3 regions of the Mesorhizobium sp. L-2-11 genome follow, and region 3 is predicted to be linked to each of the others. Evidence: predicted binding sites of a transcription regulator. Region 3 holds the regulator's gene; each other region holds the start of a gene.
The links. The regulator PhoB, encoded in region 3, activates phosphate uptake and scavenging genes when phosphate is short. The targets are predictions, from matches to a motif close to TGTCATNNANCTGTCAT.
Positions count from the first base shown of each region.

Region 1: JG739_RS31275 (ceramide glucosyltransferase) is a predicted target of PhoB. The motif match lies at 3,295-3,311, and genes of this name have one in related genera.
Region 2: JG739_RS24460 (PhnD/SsuA/transferrin family substrate-binding protein) is a predicted target of PhoB. The motif match lies at 4,839-4,855, and genes of this name have one in related genera.

Region 1 covers NZ_AP023257.1:6,586,783-6,593,435, forward strand. Annotated here, with positions in the region: gene JG739_RS31265 (2'-deoxycytidine 5'-triphosphate deaminase) at 1-308, opposite strand, end outside; SAM riboswitch at 433-510, shown strand; gene JG739_RS31270 (O-succinylhomoserine sulfhydrylase) at 583-1,773, shown strand; gene JG739_RS31275 (ceramide glucosyltransferase) at 1,925-3,076, opposite strand; gene apaG (Co2+/Mg2+ efflux protein ApaG) at 3,434-3,826, shown strand; gene JG739_RS31285 (Hsp33 family molecular chaperone) at 4,059-5,069, opposite strand; gene argF (ornithine carbamoyltransferase) at 5,217-6,128, opposite strand; gene JG739_RS31295 (aspartate aminotransferase family protein) at 6,145-6,653, opposite strand, start outside.
Region 2 covers NZ_AP023257.1:5,097,565-5,104,217, forward strand. Annotated here, with positions in the region: gene JG739_RS24440 (TerC family protein) at 11-667, opposite strand; gene JG739_RS24445 (calcium:proton antiporter) at 1,084-2,142, shown strand; gene phnE (phosphonate ABC transporter, permease protein PhnE) at 2,280-3,074, opposite strand; gene JG739_RS24455 (phosphonate ABC transporter ATP-binding protein) at 3,067-3,816, opposite strand; gene JG739_RS24460 (PhnD/SsuA/transferrin family substrate-binding protein) at 3,922-4,779, opposite strand; gene JG739_RS24465 (alpha-D-ribose 1-methylphosphonate 5-triphosphate diphosphatase) at 4,915-6,096, shown strand; gene phnF (phosphonate metabolism transcriptional regulator PhnF) at 6,093-6,653, shown strand, end outside.
Region 3 covers NZ_AP023257.1:1,249,370-1,256,022, forward strand. Annotated here, with positions in the region: gene pstB (phosphate ABC transporter ATP-binding protein PstB) at 1-781, shown strand, start outside; gene phoU (phosphate signaling complex protein PhoU) at 818-1,525, shown strand; gene phoB (phosphate regulon transcriptional regulator PhoB) at 1,542-2,231, shown strand; gene JG739_RS06020 (ROK family protein) at 2,451-3,698, opposite strand; gene xylF (D-xylose ABC transporter substrate-binding protein) at 3,964-5,004, shown strand; gene JG739_RS06030 (sugar ABC transporter permease) at 5,143-6,462, shown strand; gene JG739_RS06035 (ATP-binding cassette domain-containing protein) at 6,556-6,653, shown strand, end outside.

The DNA.
Region 1 (6,653 bases), 1.3 Mb from region 3:
GAAGCGGAAATGTTTACCGGAAGCGCCAGGCTCTCGAGCAGCGGCACGATATAGACGCAGCCCGTCTCCAGCACCGCACCATCGGCGAGATTGATTTCGTGCAGCTTCAGGCGGTCGAGTTTTTCAGCAACCCTGTGGTTGGGGCCGGGCAGGAAGGAGGCGCGCACCCGCCAGGCCTTGTCGCCAAGCCTGAGGTCGAGGCTGGCCGGCTGGACCTGGTCGGCGTCGAGCGCGCGCTCTGACTTCAGCGCGCCCGATCGGTACAGCGCGGAAATATCCTGATCCGGAAGAATGCCTGTCTGCCGCAAGTCTGGCTCCGCTCGAAGGCCGGGCGTGGTCTCGTCTTGTCGCAGGTTCTTGCCCCGGAACCCGCTGGTACAAACCTCTTAATCATGCCGGCAATTGACGCAAGCGCGGTGCAGGTCTAAAGGATCGTTATCCCGTGGTGATTTGGCCGGTCGGCTTGCAGCCACGTTAAACAAGTCGCTAAAGGACCGTCGGGCCGAAAGGCCGTACGACCGGTTGCGACTTTCGCGGCCGGTTTTTTTGTGTTTGGACGATTTTTTTGTTTGGAACAAGGTGATGACGAGCAACACGCGCAACTGGAAGCCTCAGACTGCCCTCGTGCATGCAGGAACGCTGCGTTCCGGCTTTGGCGAAACCTCCGAGGCGATGTATCTCACGCAAGGCTATGTCTACGACACGGCGCAGGCGGCGGAAGCCCGCTTCAAGGGCGAGGAACCGGGCTTCATCTATTCGCGCTATGCCAATCCGACGGTCGACATGTTCGAGAAGCGCATGTGTGCGCTGGAAGGCGCCGAAGATGCCCGCGCCACCGCATCCGGCATGGCGGCGGTGACGGCGGCGTTGCTGTGCAGTGCCCGGGCGGGCGACCACATCGTGGCGGCGCGCGCGCTGTTCGGCTCCTGTCGCTGGGTGGTCGAGACGCTGGCGCCGAAATACGGCATCGAGGCGACGCTGGTCGACGGCACCGACATCGCCAATTGGCAAAAGGCGGTCAGGCCCAACACCAAGTTGTTCTTCCTTGAAAGCCCGACCAATCCAACGCTGGAGGTCGTCGACATCGCAGCCGTAGCCTCGCTTGCCGATTCGATCGGCGCGCGGCTGATCGTCGACAACGTCTTTGCCACGCCCTTGCAGCAGAAGCCGTTGCAGCTCGGCGCCCATATCGTCGTCTATTCGGCGACCAAGCACATCGACGGCCAGGGGCGCTGCCTCGGCGGCATCATCCTGTCGGACAAGAAGTGGATCGATGAGAATTTGCACGACTACTTCCGCCACACCGGTCCCAGCCTCTCGCCGTTCAACGCCTGGACGCTGCTGAAGGGCCTGGAGACGCTGCCGCTGCGCGTTCGCCAGCAGACGGAAAGTGCCGGCCGGATCGCTGACTTCCTCGCCGAGCGATCGGAAATTGTCCGCGTCATCTATCCCGGCCGCGCCGATCACCCGCAGGCGGCGGTCGTCAAGAAGCAGATGACGGGCGGCTCGACGCTGATCTGCCTCGACGTCGACGGGGGCAAGCAGGCGGCCTTCGCCTTCCAGAACGCGCTGGATGTCGTGCTGATCTCCAACAATCTCGGTGACGCCAAGAGCCTGATCACCCATCCGGCGACGACGACGCACAAGAATCTGAGCGACGAGGCGCGCGCCGAACTCGGCATCGGGCCAGGCACGCTCAGGCTGTCCGTCGGACTGGAGGACACTGACGACTTGCTCGAAGACATCGAGCAGGCCTTGAAAGCTGCCAGATAATGCATGTCGCGCAAAAGTGTGCAGCGGTTTTGCGATAACGACATGCATGAAAACAAGGAACCTAAAGCGCGTCGCATGAGGCTGGTCGAACGCGATGCGCTTTAGGGATACGCGCCGAACTGCTGCGCCCTGATCTGCAAAGCAGGCGCGATCAGGCGCCCGACGGGGTCTCTTCCAATTCCGCACCGGCGCGGGAGATGGTCATCGTGTTGCCGCGCCAGTCGACGGCGCCGCTGAGCCAGCCGCGCACCCAGATGGCGGGAAGCATCACATCGCGCGCAACCATCGCCGGGATCATGCGCAACGACAGGTGCCAGCCCTTGGCCGAAGCGAGAGCGCATTCAGGGAGATAGGCGACGATCAGCACGGCGATGACGGTAGCCGGCAGGCTGAAACCGGCGCCTGCTGCCGCAACCAGCGCAAGCACCAGCGGCGGCACCGCTCCGATCAGGATCTCGGGCGCGAAGAACAGTGGGAAGGTGACGCGACGCAGGCGCGCCCAGCGGACCTGGCGCGACCAGATTTCGCCAAATGTGCGCGAACCGAGCGGCTGCTCGAAGGGCGCGGCGACGAGATTGACGCGCAGTCCGAGCCCGTTGACCAGCTTGGTCGCGGCGGCGTCCTCGGCGATCTCGGCAGCAAGCGCGCGGATGCCGCCATTGGCGTCGAGCAATGGCTTGTTCCACAGCATGCTCTTGCCCTGAGCAAAACCGAGGCCGAGCGCCTCGCCGGTATATTGCCAGCGCGCCTGCAGCGTGTTGAGGAAAGCGCATTCGACCTCCGCCCAGAACCCGTCCGGCCGCGAGCCGATCGGCGTCGAGCAGACGAGGCCGGTGTCCTGCCGCCATGCCTTCATCAGATGCTGGACATAGTCCCTCGGCATCAGGACGTTGGAATCGGCAAGGATGACCCAGTGGTGACGCGCTGCCTCCCAGCCCTTCACGCAATTGTTGAGTTTCGGATTGCCGCTGATGCGGTCGTCGCCGACCAGCAGCCGGGCCGGCACGGCCGGGAAGCGGGCGATCGCATCGGTGATCGGCCCGACCACCGGGTCGTCGGCATGGGCGACGCAGAAGATGAGCTCATAATGCGGCCAGTCGAGAGAGAAGGCGCGCTCGAGCGTCTCCTCGGTAAACGGCTCGGCGCCGCGCGACGGCACGACGATCGACACCGGCGGCGCCTTGCCGGCTGGCGGCGTGATCCTGCCGGGCCGCTTCAGCTTCAACGAAGCGAGCAGAATGCTGGCGAGATTGACAATAAGGAGTGTTATGGAAAACAAGGCGGCTGTGACTGTCAATTCCATCAATATCTGGTCGCTCCAGAAAGCCGGCCGCATGAAAGCCGTTTTCATTAGAACGCCGCGCGTCCAGTTGGACGCGCAAGGACGCTCTAACACTTTGAGTCTACGCACCGTGCTTTCCGAAAATCGAATTCGATTTTCGGGCCGAAGCGGTAGTTCGACAGAATGCTAAGTCGCCAGCCCTGCACACCATCCCCGGCCCTGCACACCATCATTGTCATGTGTCACTCAAATGACATTGTTGTTCGGCACCTGCGCTCAACAGATTCAGGCAACGATGGCAGGCACTGAGCGGAGGCACCCCGTTGACCGAACTGCGGAGAGAGTCGAATGTTCCGTCTGCATATTGTGGAGTGATTTATGTACAGCGCCGTCACGCGCGACATCGAAGTACAGGTCAGGCCGTTCTATCTGGAAGATCGCTCCGACCCGTCGGAGAACCGCTATGTCTGGGGCTACCAGGTGACCATCGACAACCAGTCGGATGAATTCGTGCAGCTTCTGTCACGCTATTGGCAGATCACCGACGGCACCGGCCGGGTCGAGGAGGTGCGCGGCGCCGGCGTTGTCGGCGAACAGCCTGAACTCAATCCCGGCGATAGTTATCAGTATACGTCTGGCTGCCCACTCTCGACGCCATCCGGCATCATGGTCGGCCACTACACGATGCGCAACAAGCGGGGCGAGACGTTCGACGTCGCCATCCCCGCCTTTTCGCTCGATCTGCCGGGCACACGGCGCACCGTCAACTGAGAACGGCGATTGGCGAAACTCTGCGCGACAGCGTCTTTCTCCCCGTCACTGTAAGTCACTGTAAGGGGAGAAATGCCCGGCAGGGCAATGAGGGGCGGCGCCGGGCTCGTGAGATTTTCTTGCATGCACAATGGCGTCTGAATGAATACACGCGGCCATTCGCCGAACTTTGCGCTGCCCCTCATCGGCCCTTCGGGCACCTTCTCCCCGCGGACGGGGAGAAGGGACTTCCTTACTGAGCCGCAGCAAATTCCGCCGGGTCGAAGTCATACTGCTTCGAGCAGAATTCGCAGGCGACGTGAATGCCGCCATCCTCAGTGCTGTCCTTGATCTCGTCGGCGGAGAAGCCTTCGAGAATGCCGCGGATTTTTTCCCTGGAGCATGAGCACTGGTCGGCTACCGGCACGCCGCCGAAGACGCGCACGCCATGCTCGTGGAACAGCCGGTAAAGCAACCGCTCGGCGCCGATCGTCGGGTCGATCAGTTCCGTCGGCTCGATAGTGCCAAGCAACGCGAGCAGTTCCTGCCAGGAATTGTCGGCCGGATGATGGATATCCTCGCGCGGATCGCCATCGCCACCCGGAAGGTCGGGCACGCGCATGCGTTCGGACGATTGCGGCAGGAACTGCGCCAGAATGCCACCGGCGCGCCATTGCTCGCGGGCACCGCCGATGCCGGGCGTCAACAGCTTGGCCACCGAAAGCCTGAGATCGGTCGGGATCTGCTCCGACTGCCGGAAATAGGTGCGCGCAGCCTCCTCCAGCGTCTCGCCGTCGAGCTGGACGATGCCCTGATAGCGCTGCGTGTGGGCGCCCTGGTCGATGGTCAGCGCCAGGACACCGCTGCCGAGCAGCGTCTGCTGCGAGGTCTCGCCGGCAGATGTCAGTGCCTCCAGCCGGTCGCCGTCGAAGCGGGCATAGGCGCGGAGCGCATGCGGCGTGGAAAAATCCGCCACCAGCATGTCGACCGGCCCGTCGGTGCGGGTCTGCAGGATGAATTTGCCCTCGAACTTGAGCGAGGTGCCGAGCAGCACCGTCAGCACGCAGGCTTCCGCCAGCAGGCGGGCGACCGGCTCGGGATAGTCATGACGGCTGAGGATCGCGTCGAGCATCGGCCCCAGCTGGACGGTGCGGCCGCGCACGTCGAGCGGGCCGACCTCGAAGGGCACGACATGATCGTCGCCGGCGTAACCGAATTCGCCGAGTTTGGGTTGATGTTCAGCCAATTGACGAGTTTCCAACATGACAAAGCTCCGGGGCGCGGCGATGCCGCCCTCCGGGGCGCATGCGTCGAAACGCGCTCGATTTGCGTGATGCGCCTGAGATAGGCATCACGCACTCCCGGATCAAGGCGGCCCGGATCTCGGTGGTCCTGATCAAGGCGGCCCGGATCAAGCGCCGAGGCACCACGCCAGAACCGCCTTCTGCGCGTGGAGCCGGTTCTCGGCCTCGTCGAACACCACCGAATGCGGCCCGTCGATGACTTCGTTGGTGACCTCCTCGCCGCGATGCGCTGGCAGGCAGTGCATGAACAACGCATCGGGCTTTGCCTTCGCCATAAGTGCCGCATTGACCTGATAGGGTGAGAAGACATTGTGGCCGCGAGCACGGTGCTCCTGGCCCATCGACACCCAGCAATCGGTAACGACACAGTCGGCCTCGTGGACGGCCTCCTCGGGCGAGCGGGTGAAGTTCAACTTGCCGCCATGCGCCCTCGACCAGTCGACATGCTTCTGCGCCGGCTCGCTGCCTTCCGGCACGGCGACGTTGAGGTTGAAGCGGAACCGCGCCGAGGCCTCCAGCAGCGAATGCAGCACGTTGTTGCCGTCGCCGGTCCAGGCGATGGTCTTGCCGGCGACCGGGCCGCGATGCTCCTCGAAGGTCATGATGTCGGCCATCAGCTGGCAGGGGTGGGTATCGTCGGTCAGCCCATTGATGACGGGGACGGTGGCGTTCTCAGTCAGCTCCAGCAGCCGGTCATGCGATGTGGTGCGGATCATGATCGCATCGACATAGCGCGACAGCACCTTGGCCGTGTCGGCGATGGTTTCGGAGCGGCCAAGCTGCATCTCGGCGCCGGTCAGCATGATGGTCTCGCCGCCAAGCTGGCGCATGCCGACGTCGAAGGACACGCGCGTGCGCGTCGACGGCTTGTCGAAGATCATCGCCAGCACCTTGCCTTCAAGCGGTTTTGTCCGCTCGCCAGCCTTGAGCCTTGCCTTTCGCACGACGGCATCGTCCAGCATAAGGCGCAGATCGCCCTCGGAAACGGCGGAAAGATCGGTGAAATGGCGAAGGCTCATTTGGGTCTTCCGACTGTTATTTCGCCGCAGCCGCGGCGATGGCGTCCGACAGGCCCCGGGCGCCGGCGCGGATGCGGTCGAGCGCCTCATGGATCTCGGCGTCGGTGACGGTGAGCGGCGGCAGCAGGCGAAGAACGTTGTCGCCGGCCGGAACCGCCAGCAGATGCTGGTCGCGCAACGCCATGTTCACCTTGGTGTTGGGCGCGGCGCATTTCAGGCCGAGCATCAGACCGCTGCCTCTGATGTCTTCGATGACGTCGGGAAATTCGTCGGCGATACCCGCCAGCCCCTGCTTCAGCAGCAACGCCTTGCGCTGCACATCTTCCAGAAAACCGTCTTCCAGCACGACGTCGAGCACGGCGTTGCCGACCGCCATCGCCAGCGGATTGCCGCCGAAAGTGGTGCCGTGCACGCCGGCGGTCATGCCGGCGGCTGCCTCGTCGGTGGCGAGGCAGGCGCCCACCGGGAAGCCGCCGCCGATGCCCTTGGCGACGGCCATGATGTCGGGCGTGACGCCAGCCCATT
Region 2 (6,653 bases), 2.8 Mb from region 3:
CTTTTGCGTCTCATGCCCCCGGGACGTGAGGCAGAAGTTCAATCGCACCTCGATAGATCATGTCGCCAGCTACGTAGAGGATGACCACCAGCCCGACATAGGCGATCCAGCGATGCTTCTGAAGCAGATTGGCAATCAGGTTTGCAGCGATGCCCATCAGCGCGACGGAAAGGACAAGGCCGAAGATCAGCACGTTCGGATGTTCGCGCGCAGCACCGGCTACCGCCAGAACATTGTCAAGCGACATCGAGACGTCGGCGATGATGATCTGCCAGGTTGCCTGGGCCAGGGTCTTGCGCGGAGCCTTGCCAGCTACGATGCCATCGTAGTCGACGTCACTTTCCGAAAGCGCTTCGATCGCCTGTGTTTCCTGCGCATGGTTTTGCCGGAGTTCGCGCCACATCTTCCAGCATACCCACAGCAGCAATAGACCGCCGGCGAACAGCAAGCCGACGATCTGCAGGAGCTGGGTTGTCGCGGCCGCAAAGCCGATGCGCAGAACGGCCGCTGCGATTATGCCGACGACGATTGCGTTTCTGCGCTGCTCTTTGGGCAGTCCGGCCGCGGCAAGGCCGATAACGATGGCGTTATCGCCGGCCAGCACCAGGTCGATCATGATGACCTGCAACAGAGCGGTCATTGCTTCGGGACTAAAAAATTCTGTCATACGGCACCCTTGCGTTCAGCTAGGGGCGACGCGGCTTGCGAGCATAACCGTAGAGCAACGCGGACACCGCGTATGACAAGAGAAATGCCGCTACAGCTGAAGAAAACTCAAAGCCAGGCCACCCGGATTGGAATTCCAGTCCGACATCGCAGTCCTGATGGACTGCCAGAGGGGCCCGGCCTGGCAGCACCTAGCTATTGCCCCAAGCGCAAAAACTCAAGGCTTAATTGTGATCCGCATAGGCGGCATCGAGCTCGGCGGCCATTGAACGGCCCGGCAGCCGCAAGTAGACTGATACAGTGGGCTTCGGCCAGTTTCTGCAATAGCCGATCTGCGACCGTCGATGGCGCTGAAGGAATTCCGTCTTGGCTGCTCATCCCCGATCGATCGGCCAATATCTGTTCCCAATCGGCTCCTTGGGCCTGGCCGCACTCATTCATTTCGGCGCCGCGTCGATCGAGCATTCGCCGCTCTCGATCAAAATCCTGGCGCTGATCGTCGTCGCTGTCTTCATATTCGCGACAGTGTTTGTGGTTTTGCATCATGCAGAAGCCGCCGCATTGCGGCTCGGTGAACCATATGGCACGCTGCTGTTGACATTTTCGGTGACGGCCATCGAAGCTTCGGTCATCGTTTCGATGATGCTGCACGGCGAGAACAACCCGACGCTGGCACGCGAATCCGTGTTTTCGACGGTCATGATCGTATGCGCTGGCGTCGTCGGGGTCTGCCTCACCTTGGGTGGGCTGAAGCATCGATATCAGGACATCAAACGACAGGGCACCAACGCCTCGCTTGCCGTCATTATGGCGCTGACGGTTCTTACGCTGATCCTTCCAAACTACACTCTTGCGACAAGCCCCGGTACGTTCTCCGCATCGCAACTCGCGTTCGTGAGCGTTCTTTCAATCCTCCTCTATGGTGCCTTCGTCTTTGCCCAGATGGTGCGCCACCGGGGCGATTTTATCGAGGATCTGACGTCCAGCGCGGAACATGAGGCGCATGTATCCGAGGGCGGGAACGTGACCACCGGCGTGCTCCTTTTGTTTGTCGGGCTGGCAGGGATCGTTCTTCTGACCGAGCAGGTGGCCGGCAGCATCGAGAATGGGCTCGAGTCTCTTCAAGTTACCCAGGCGGACGCAATCGTGGGCTTCTTCGTCGCTGCGCTGGTGCTTATGCCGGAGGCGGTATCGGCGGTTCGGGCAGCGCTCAATAACGAGCTTCAGCGAGGGCTGAATGTCGCCCTCGGCTCCGCCTGCGCAACAATCGGGCTGACAATCCCGGCAATCGGTGCGGCGAGCCTGCTCACCGGACGAAGCCTCACTCTTGGCCTGGGTGCGGGGGATACCGTGCTTCTCCTCCTCGCGCTTGCCATCAGCATCGTGAGCTTTGGGACGGGCCGAACAACCATGCTGACGGGGCTCGTTCATCTCGTCGTATTCGTCGCCTATCTGTTCCTTATATTCGTGCCCTAGGACAGCGATCAGCCGCCGCCCAATGGCCATCGCTGCGCTGAGCCAACCCCTGAAGCTTGGGATCGTATCTAACCGATGCGGATGCAGCGTCCTGTCGATTTGCGGCTCACATGGCCAAACTGCGGGCTAGCCTGCAATTACTGGACCTTCGAGCGCAAGCGATCCGTCACGAACTCCATCAACACCACGATGGCGAAGATCACGAGGATGATGGTCGAGGCATTCCTGTATTGGAAAAGATCGAACGCGACCTTCAGCTCCTGGCCGATGCCACCGGCTCCAACGAGGCCGAGAACAACGGATGAGCGCACTGCCTTTTCAAGCGCAAACAGCGTGGTGTTTATCAGCGACGGCATGGCGTCAGGCAGAACTGCCCCGCACAGGACAGAGAACCGACTGGCGCCGATGGCAAACAGCGCTTCCTGAGGTCTTTCGTCGGCGTCCTCCATCGCCTCGGCGAAGAAGCGCCCGCAAAAGCCGATCGTATCGACGACGATGGTCATGGTGCCAGCAACCGCCCCGAGACCAACGGCTGACACGAAAAGAAGCGCCCAGACCAAATCCGGAACGGTCCTGAACAACGAGACCAGCATCCTCGATATATGCCGGAACGGGCCGAGCGGGGTTATGTCCTTGGCCGAAAGCCAGGCAAACGGCAAGCTGAGGGCGACGCCTATTGCTGTGCCCACGAGCGCTATCTGAAAGGTTTCGACCATGCGCCAGAAAACCCGCAGGAGGAACCCTGGCTCGACATTTGGGGGTATCATGCGGCCGACGAGATGGGCCATTCTGGGCACTCCGCCTGCCAGTTGTTCCGGCGATGGTGCGACCTGCCCGGCGGAAACGATCACGAGAGCGGCCAATGCGACGGCAAAGCTGAAAGTGAGGGGCGAGATCGATGGAATCCGGCTCGGCGAAAGGCGGTCATGCATCGAAGACGTCTTTCAGATCAGCGCGGGTCACCTGCGTCGTCGGCCGGTCGAAGAAGACCTTGCCCGCCTTGAGCGCGATCAAGCGGTCGGAGTAGCCGAGAGCATGCTCCATGTCGTGCGTGGTGTAGACCAGGGTTATCGCCTGTTCCTGTGTGAGCTCGGAGAAAACGCGCATCACATCATGTCCGGCCGCCGGGTCGAGACTTGCCGCCGGTTCGTCCGCTATCAAAAGCTTCGGACGCCGGACCAGCGCCCGGGCAATCGCCACCCGCTGCGCCTGCCCTCCAGAAAGCGCGTCGGCGCGGGCGCCCGCCTTGCCGAGAAGCCGCACGTCGGCGAGCGCCTGCATTGCTTCCTCGCGCCAATGTTGCCTTGCGATGGACTGGTGCCAGCCACGCCAGCCGCCGGGCAGCCCGAGCTTGCCCTGCAAAACGTTGGTAAGAACCGATTGGCGGCTGACCAGCCCGTGGTGCTGGAAGACAAATCCGATCTGCCTACGGATGCGCCGCAGCTGGGCGACGGACGGCGCCGAGCGGAAGTTCTCGCCGAGGGTGACGACCTCTCCACCGCTCGACGGCAGAAGGCCGATAAGGCATTTGAGCAGGGTGGATTTTCCAGCACCATTCGAGCCAATCAGGGCAACCCGTTCGCGCGATGCTATGTCGAGGCCGACACTGGAGAAAACGACCTTTCCGTTCGCATAGCTCTTCGCCAAATCGTGCGCGCGAATGATAGCTGTCATAGTGACCTCTTGGCCCAATCCGGATTGCTGGCCCGGATTATTGGCCCGGACTACGAAATAGACCGGCGGTTAACCGCCGGCCTTGCCGATGAAAAGGAGCAAGCCTCAGTTGACGAAGTCGGTAAGGGTCTCGATTCCAATCGTGCGGTACATCGAGCGGACATAGTCGTAGTCAGAGTCCCTGACGTCGGTCAGGAAGTAACCGCCCTTGAATTTCTGGTTGTCCTCACCGGTCAGGATCGCTTTCATCAGTTCGTTGCCATTCTTCGCAAAGGCATCGCGGATCTTGACGAACACGTCGTCTGAAATGTCCTTGCGGGCGACAAGAATGTCGTTCGGCAGATCGCGGCCGCGTGCGATGACCGAGAAGGCAACGCCGGGGAACGCTTCCCGCACCGAGTTCAGATAGCCGAAATTCAAGCCGATAGCGGCGATGTCGCCGCGGATGAGCGCCTCAGCCGCGATGTTGCGCGATATGATCACCGGTTCGTAATCGGTGGCATATTTCAGGTTGAAATCGGCCAGCGCCTGGGCGGGGCCGAGGTGCTGCGAGGTCGAGCCGACCGAGCCGAATGCGATCTTCTTGCCCTTCAGGTCCTCAATCGAGCGGATCGGCCCATTCGCCAGCACGGCGATCTGCGCGAAATAATCGGGGCGCTGCCAGGCAACGACAATCTTCGGCTGGCTCAACTCCTTCATGACCACGTATTCTGCAGGACCGGTCAGCACAAGATCGACCTGCCCGGAATTCATCGCCTCGACGGCGGTGGTCCGCGAACTGACCGGAAACAGCTCGACATCCAGGCCCGTCGCCTCTTCAAGAGCAGTCTGGAAAGCGCCGAATTCCTGCTGAAGAGCCTCCAGCCCCTCCATGTCGGTCACCGCGAATTTCACCGGCTCCGCAAACACTGGAAGAGCGGAGCCGATCATTATGGCAAGTGCGGTTGCGATGGTGCGGATCATCGTTTTTCCTTTGCTGTATAGACAGGAAACTGTTACCCGCTAATCCGTATACGCAGCAGATGACGCGCTCGTGACATTTCATCGGCGCCCACCGGCAGTCTTTGCTTTTGAGGGATACGCTTTTTGAGGGATACAGTGGACTGGCACATCCAGGGTGGTCGCATCCTTACCGAACAGGGATTTGAAACCGCGGATCTGAGCATTTCCGGCGGGATGCTGTCAGAGCTGCGAGCGGCCGATGCGTCCATAATCGACGCCGATGGACTGCTCGTGCTTCCGGGGATCGTTGATATTCACGGCGACGGCTTCGAGCGCCAGATCATGCCGCGGCCGGGTGTCCGCTTCGACACCGCGCTGGCGCTTAGAGATACAGACCGCCAGCTTGTCGCCAATGGCGTGACCACGGCCTTTCACGGCGTCACGGTGTCATGGGAGCCTGGACTTCGCTCGCTCGACGCTGCCAAACAGCTGATTAGGGCGGTCTGCGATCTCCGGGACACCCTTGGCTGCGATACGCGTCTTCATCTGCGCTGGGAGAGCTTCGCGCTTGATCAGATGGCGCAGGTCGCACGATGGCTCTCGCTTTCGCCACGGCCGATCATCGCCGTCAACGATCATACGACGGGGTCGGTGCTGAACGGCACGATTGCCCGCAAGATCGGCCAGATGGCGGAGCGGTCCGGCTTGAGCCGGGAGCAATATATGACGTTGCTCGACCAGATTTGGTCCCGCCGGGCCGAGGTCGAGATCGCGATCGCGAAACTGGCCGCGACTGCGCGGGCCAATGGCAATGTACTTCTTGCCCATGACGAAGCATCTCCCGAGGAACGCATGTATTTTCGCGCTCTCGGCGCAAAGGCCTCGGAATTTCCGCTAACGCTCGAAACAGCCAAGGCGGCGCGGCAAATGGGCGAGGACGTGATCCTCGGCGCGCCCAACGTCGTGCGCGGCGGCAGCCATAATGGAGCGCTAAATGCCACCGAGGCCGTCAGAGCCGGGCTTTGCACGGTGCTGACCAGCGATTACCACTACCCTTCGCCTCTGCATGCGGCCTTCAGGCTGTCTTCGCCAGACGCCGGCGACTTCCGCTTGATCTGGAATCTGGTTTCGGCAAACCCGGCCCGGGTGGCCGGCCTCGACGATCGCGGCTCGCTTGTTGCCGGCCGCCGGGCGGATCTGATCCTGGTCGATGCAGGCGATCCAGAGCATCCGCGCGTGATGGCCACCATGGTCCATGGACAAATTGTCTATTGCTCCGGGCTCTCGCGCACAGATCGGCGATGTGCACAGCGGTCGCCGGTGGAGAAGGTCTCATGAACTTGGACACGAAAATTTCAACGCCACACGAGCCCAGCAGCAATCGCCTTCTGGCCTTTGACGGGCTGGTCTTTCGGCCACGCAGCGATACGCCGATCTGGCAGCAGATCTACGATCACATCTTCGATCTGATCGAGAGCGGCTGTCTTGCGCCGGGCAGCCAACTTCCCGGAGAAACGCATCTGGCAGAGAAACTCGCGGTCACCCGCATTACGCTTCGCCGGGCGCTGCAGCAGCTACAGCACGAGGGCCACCTCACCGCCCGAAAGGGCGTCGGCATCTTCGTGCGAAACCTGCCCTCGACGTTCACGGTTCGCGACGGACAGCGCTTTCTCGACAATTTCGTAGCCCACGGCCAGGAAATCGGCACCAAGACGCTGCTTATTGTCCGGGAACCGGCCGAACCGGCCGTGGCCGAGCGGTTGCGTCTCGCACCTGACACCACCATTATCCGCCTGTGCCGGATCAGAACGTCGGACAAGCAGCCGGTTTACGTCAATACCAAGTTCTTTCCGGCGCATCTCTTCCCCGACTTCGAGCAGAGATACGATGTGCGT
Region 3 (6,653 bases):
ACTGAGCAGCGCAACCAACGCCCCTTCGATCAAGATGAAGGGCGAAAAGGTCTCTGTTCACTACGGCGAGAAGCGAGCCCTGTTCGACGTCGATCTCGATGTCCGCGAGCATCAGGTGACGGCGTTGATCGGGCCATCGGGCTGTGGCAAGTCGACGTTCCTGCGGTGCCTGAACCGAATGAACGACACGATCGATATCGCACGGGTGAGCGGCAAAATCACGCTCGACGGCGAGGATGTCTACGACCCGAAGATCGATGTCGTCGAGCTGCGGGCCCGCGTCGGCATGGTATTCCAGAAGCCGAACCCGTTTCCGAAGTCGATCTATGAAAACGTCGCCTACGGTCCGCGCATTCACGGCCTGGCCAGGAGCAAGGCCGAGTTGGACGGCATTGTCGAATCGAGCCTCAAGAAGGCCGGCCTGTTCAACGAGGTCAAGGATCGCCTGCTCGAGTCGGGTACCGGTCTGTCCGGCGGACAGCAGCAGCGCTTGTGCATCGCCCGCGCCATCGCCGTGTCGCCGGAAGTGATCCTGATGGACGAGCCCTGTTCGGCGCTCGATCCGATAGCCACCGCCCGCGTCGAGGAACTGATCGATGAACTTCGCGAGAACTACACGATCGTCATCGTCACCCATTCGATGCAGCAGGCGGCGCGCGTGTCGCAACGCACGGCGATGTTCCATCTCGGCTATCTGGTCGAGGAGGGCGCGACCGACAAGATGTTCACCAACCCCGACGACAAGCGCACCCAGGACTACATCACCGGCCGGTTCGGCTGAGCGGGTCCGGCGAATTTCGAACACGAGGACAGCACCATGGGTGAACACACCGTCGCTTCTTTCGACGAGGAACTGGAGCATATCGACCGCCTGATCCGCGACATGGACGAGCTCGCCGCCGCAATGGTCGCAGCTTCGATCCGCGCGCTGCTCGCGTCGGACAATGCGATGGCGCAGCGCGTCGTCTCGGACGACGCCATCATGGATGCGCGGCAGCGCGAGCTCGACGACAGCGCCATCACGCTTATCGCCAAGCGGCAGCCGATGGCGCAGGATCTGCGCGCCGTGGTTGGCGCAATCCGCATGGCCGGCGATCTCGAGCGCATCGGCGATCTGGCCAAGAATATAGCCAAGCGGGTCAGCGCAGTCGGGCAGAGCGCGACGCCGCGGAATCTGTCGCACGGTATCGACGCGATGGCGGATCTGGTTCTTGTGCAGCTCCGCGGCGTGGTCGAGCACTATGTGGCGCGCGATGCCGGCGCGTTGAAGGAACTGCGCGCCGACGACCAGAAGATCGACGTGAAATACACGGCGGTTTTCCGCGAGCTCCTGACCTACATGATGGAGGATCCGCGCAACATCACCGCCTGCACGCACCTTCTGTTCTGCGCCAAGAATCTCGAGCGTATCGGCGATCATGTCACCAACATCGCCGAAAACGCCTACTTTGTCGTGACCGGGCAGCAATTGCCGGCGGATCGCCCGAAGCTCGACGAAACGACGATGTCGGCGCCGGCGACATGACAGGAGTGACCGGCCGATGATCGCGCCGCGCATCATGGTGGTGGAGGATGAAGAGCCGCTGGGCGTCCTCCTCCGTTACAATCTTGAATCCGAAGGCTATCAGGTCGAGGTGGTGACGCGCGGCGACGAGGCCGAAATCCGGCTGCAGGAAAACGTGCCCGATCTTTTGGTGCTCGACTGGATGGTGCCGGCGGTTTCCGGCATCGAGCTTTGCCGGCGCCTTCGGGTGCGTCCCGAAACCGAGCGGCTGCCGATCATCATGCTGACCGCGCGCGGCGAGGAGAGCGACCGGGTGCGCGGCCTTTCGACCGGAGCCGACGATTATCTGGTCAAGCCGTTCTCGACACCGGAATTCATGGCCAGGGTCAAGGCGCTGCTGCGCCGCGCCAAGCCGGAAGTGCTGTCCAGCGTGCTCAAGGTCGGCGACATCATGCTCGATCGCGAATCGCACAGGGTCTATCGCAAGAAGAGCGAGATCCGGCTCGGGCCGACCGAATTCCGGCTGCTCGAATTCATGATGCGGCATCCGGGCCGGGTTTTTTCGCGCAGTCAGTTGCTCGACAATGTCTGGGGCGAGACGATCTACATCGACGAGCGCACGGTGGACGTCCATGTCGGCCGGTTGCGCAAGGCGGTCAACAATGGTCGCATGCCCGACGTCATCCGCACCATCCGCGGCGCAGGCTATGCGATCAGGGAAGACTAGGTTCCTCGGCGCGGAAGTTCTGACAGGTCGGGCGTACTTGCGTTGGCGGATCGCAGGCCTTCGCGATTAGCTGAAACGCCCATCGCTTCGTCATCCTTGGGCCGAGCAAGCCCTGCTTCGCCCTGGGATGACGAAGTTGGGAGGATTTCGGCCAATCCCGAATGTCTGCGATGGTCCAAGGAACCAACGGTGGATACTCCGGTACTCTTTCGGGTCAATTCAAGCCACGTCTCTCCTGATCGTGCCGGACTTCCCTTGTGCGCCGGGCGCGAAAATCTCCTGGTCGACGAAGCTCAGCGCCCGCATGGCGCAGCCTTCGCGGATCAGCGGCAGCTCGTTGGGCTCGGTGTCGAAGGAAATCGAACCCGAATGCTGGCCGCCGGCGGTCTGAGCAATGGCCTCGCGCAGCGCCGGCTCGATCAGGTCGAAGGCGGCAGCGCTGGCGCCGACCATGGCCACCGGCGCCGGATCGATCAGCGCGAACAGGCTGCCGAGCCCGAAGCCGAGCGCTTCGCCGGCCTTGCGGTAGGCTTCGCGCTCCGGTCCGTCCGTCTCGCGCGCCCGGGCCGCCAGGGCCCGCATCTCGGCGTCGCTGATATCGGCGACCGGCTCGGCGTCCTCGCTCAATTGCCTTGCGTTGCGCCAGATGGCGTAATTGCCGGCATAAGCCTCGACGCAGCCGCGCCGCCCGCAGCGGCAAAGCGCGCCGCCCGGCCGATGGATCATGTGGCCGAATTCGCCGCCTGAGGAGTGGGTGCCGGTGAACAACTCGCCCTTCAGCACCAGCCCCATACCGATGCCGTGCGAGAGCAGGATGGCGATGAAATCGTCACGGTAGCGATCCGGGTGGCGCCAGCGCAGCGCTACGGCCATCATGTTGCAGTCGTTCTCCATGATGGCCGGGATGCCGAACTCGCGTTCCAGAATGTCGGCGAAGGCGATGTTCGTCTGCGGCGTGATCGGCGACCACAACATGGCGCGCGCATGGGAATCGGTGATGCCCTGGATCGCCAGCGCGATGCGGGCGACGCTTTGGACGTCGAGGTCGGGATCTTCGAGCCGGCGCCGGACGATGGCGATACATTCGCCGATCAGCGCGTCACGCGACATGGTCAGCGTGTCCAGCCGGCGTTGTTCCTCGGCGACCACTTTTCCGGCATAATCGATGACGGCGACCGACAGGAAATTCAGCGACAACACAACTGTCAACACCGCAGCGGCTTGCGGATTGAGGCTGAGGCCGACCTGCGGCCGGCCGCGTTTCAGCGAAACCGTCTCGCTCGCCTTGCTCTCGGCCAATATGCCTTCCTGGATCAGGTCGGAAGAGATCGCCGATATGGTCGAATGGCTGAGGCCGGTGATTGCGGCGATCTCGGTCCGCGACGGCTGGCCTGCGCGGCGCACCGCCGAAATCACCATCGCCCGGTTGCGCCGGCGCAAATCGTCATGACGGATTCCAACCGACATTTTTTGTTCCTCCTCATTGCCGCGGCCGCTCTTGAATCGGAAGCCGTCGGTAATGTCCGACAAATACTGGCAGAAGCAGAAGGGGCTGTCATTGTTTATTCCGAGCCTCGAAAAAAAGCCAACAGGACATCAAGACCCATCAGAATCGGTGTTGACAGTGCTTCGGCGTTGGACCAGTATTTTTTCGAGGCTCGAAAAAATACGAGCCTTTGTGCCGGCCTTCGGGCCAGTTGGTCGCGCCGCACGCGGCGCAGGGAGGATTATCATGAAGAGATTCGCAGCCGCCATTCTGGCGGGAGTCGCCATGTCGTTGACGCTCGCGTCGGCCGCGCAGGCCAAGGACAAGGTCATTGGCGTTTCGTGGTCGAACTTCCAGGAAGAGCGTTGGAAGACCGACGAAGCCGCCATGAAGGCGGCGATCGAGGCCGCCGGCGACAAATATATTTCGGCTGACGCACAGTCCAATCCCGGCAAGCAGCTGACCGATGTCGAGAGCCTGATCTCGCAGGGCGCCAACGCGCTGATCATCCTTGCGCAGGATGCCTCGGCCATCGGTCCGGCGGTGCAGAAGGCGCTGGACGAAGGCATTCCGGTCGTCGGCTATGATCGGCTGATCGAGAACAAGGACGTTTTCTATCTGACCTTCGACAACCAGGAAGTCGGCCGCATGCAGGCCCGCGAAGTGTTCAAGATGGCGCCGGAAGGCAATTACGTCTTCATCAAGGGCTCGGGCGCCGACCCGAATGCCGATTTCCTGTTCGCTGGCTCCATGGAAGTGCTCAAGGATGCCATCGACAGCGGCAAGATCAAGAATGTCGGCGAGGCTTATACGGACGGCTGGCTTCCTGCCAACGCCCAGAAAAACATGGAACAGTTCCTGACCGCCAACGACAACAAGGTCGATGCGGTGGTTGCCGCCAATGACGGCACCGCCGGTGGCGTCGTCGCGGCGCTCACGGCGCAAGGCCTGGCCGGATCCGTCCCGGTTTCGGGCCAGGACGGCGACCATGCCGCGCTGAACCGCATCGCGCTCGGCACGCAGACCGTCTCGGTGTGGAAAGACGCGCGCGAGCTCGGCAAGAACGCCGCCGAGATCGCTTCGCAGCTGGCAGACGGCAAGCCGATGACAGACATTGCCGGCGTCAAGGACTTCACCACGCCGGGCGGCAATGTCGTCAAGTCGCTGTTCCTGACGCCGATTGCCATCACCAAGGAAAATCTCAACGTCGTCATCGACGCCGGCTGGATCAAGCAGGAAGAGGTCTGTGCCGGCGTGGCAGCGGGCGCTGTCCCGGTCTGCAACTGATCCGCCTTCGCCAAAAAACCTGAAACGCCGCGGCTTCACGCCGCGGCGTTTTTCAAAAAAGTTGTTTTTCCGCGTCTCGCGGGTAATTTCTTAGCTGCTTCCGGCATCCGCGGCAGACGGCAACGGTGGGAGGACATCATGACCGACACGACTTCCAACACGCCGGCTGCCGATCGGGCGCGGGAATCCGATCTCAGCCCCTTCGGCCGCTTCCTCAAGGCAACCGAGCTCGACATTCGCATGCTCGGCATGGTCGGAGCGCTGCTGATCATCTGGGTTGGAATCCACATCCTGTCGGGCGGCCTGTTCCTCACGCCGCGCAATCTCTGGAACCTGTCGGTGCAGACGTCCTCGGTCGCGATCATGGCGACCGGCATGGTGCTGGTCATCGTGATGCGCAACATCGATCTTTCGGTCGGCTCCGTCGAAGGGGTGATCGGCATGGTGATGGGCGTTGCGCAGGCAGAATTCCTCATCCGCGTCATGGGATTCCAGCTTGGAAATCCCTGGATATGGGTCATCGCACTGGCTGCCGGCGTGGCGCTCGGCCTGATGATCGGCGCGCTTCAGGGCTTCATCATCGCCTATCTCGAGGTTCCGGCCTTCATCGTTACGCTGGGCGGCCTGCTGATCTGGCGCGGCATGGCGTGGCTGATGACGAGCGGGCGCACCGTCGCGCCGCTCGATGCCACCTTCCAGCTGATGGGTGGCGGGCCGCGTGGCTCGATCGGGGCGACCGCGAGCTGGATCGTCGGCATTCTCGCCTGCGTGGCCGTCGCCTTGATGCTGCTCAACGGCCGGTCGCAGCGCAAGCGCTTCAAGTTTCCGCTGCGCCCGGTCTGGGCGGAGAGCCTGCTTGGTGTTGTCGCCTGCGCCGCCATCCTCGGCGCCGTCTGGATCGCCAATTCCTATCCCTGGCCGATCGGCATCGTGCGCCAGTACGCCCAGCGGAACGGCATCACCATCCCCGAAGGCGGGCTGTTCATCGCCCATGGCATCGCCATACCGGTGCTGATCGCGGTCGCAGTCGGCATCGTCATGACCTTCATCACCCGGCGCACCCGTTTCGGCCGCTACGTCTTTGCCATTGGCGGCAATCCGGAAGCGGCGGAACTCGCCGGTATCAACACGCGCTGGGTGACCATGAAAGTGTTCATGATCATGGGCGTTCTGGCCGCGATCAGCGCGGCGATTGCCTCGGCCCGCCTCAATGCGGCGACCAATGCGCTGGGCACGCTGGACGAGCTCCTGGTCATCGCCGCAGCCGTTATCGGCGGCACGTCGCTGGCCGGCGGCTCCGGCACGGTGCTCGGCGCCATGCTGGGCGCGCTTCTGATGCAGTCGCTGCAATCCGGCATGGTTTTGCTCGGCATCGATTCGCCGCTTCAGAGCGTCGTCGTCGGCGCCGTGCTGGTCGTCGCCGTCTGGCTCGACACCGTCTACCGCAAGCGGGTCTGAGCATGATCGCGAGCCGAAGGTCCGCGTCAGCGAAAAGTGAACATCCGTTTCGGTCCGACGTCATGCTCGGCAAAACCATGGAGAGGAACGATCATGGCTGACACAACTGCTCCCACGCCATTGATCGAAATGCGCAACATCTCGATTGCCTTCGGCGGCATTCGCGCCGTCGACGATGCGTCGATCGACCT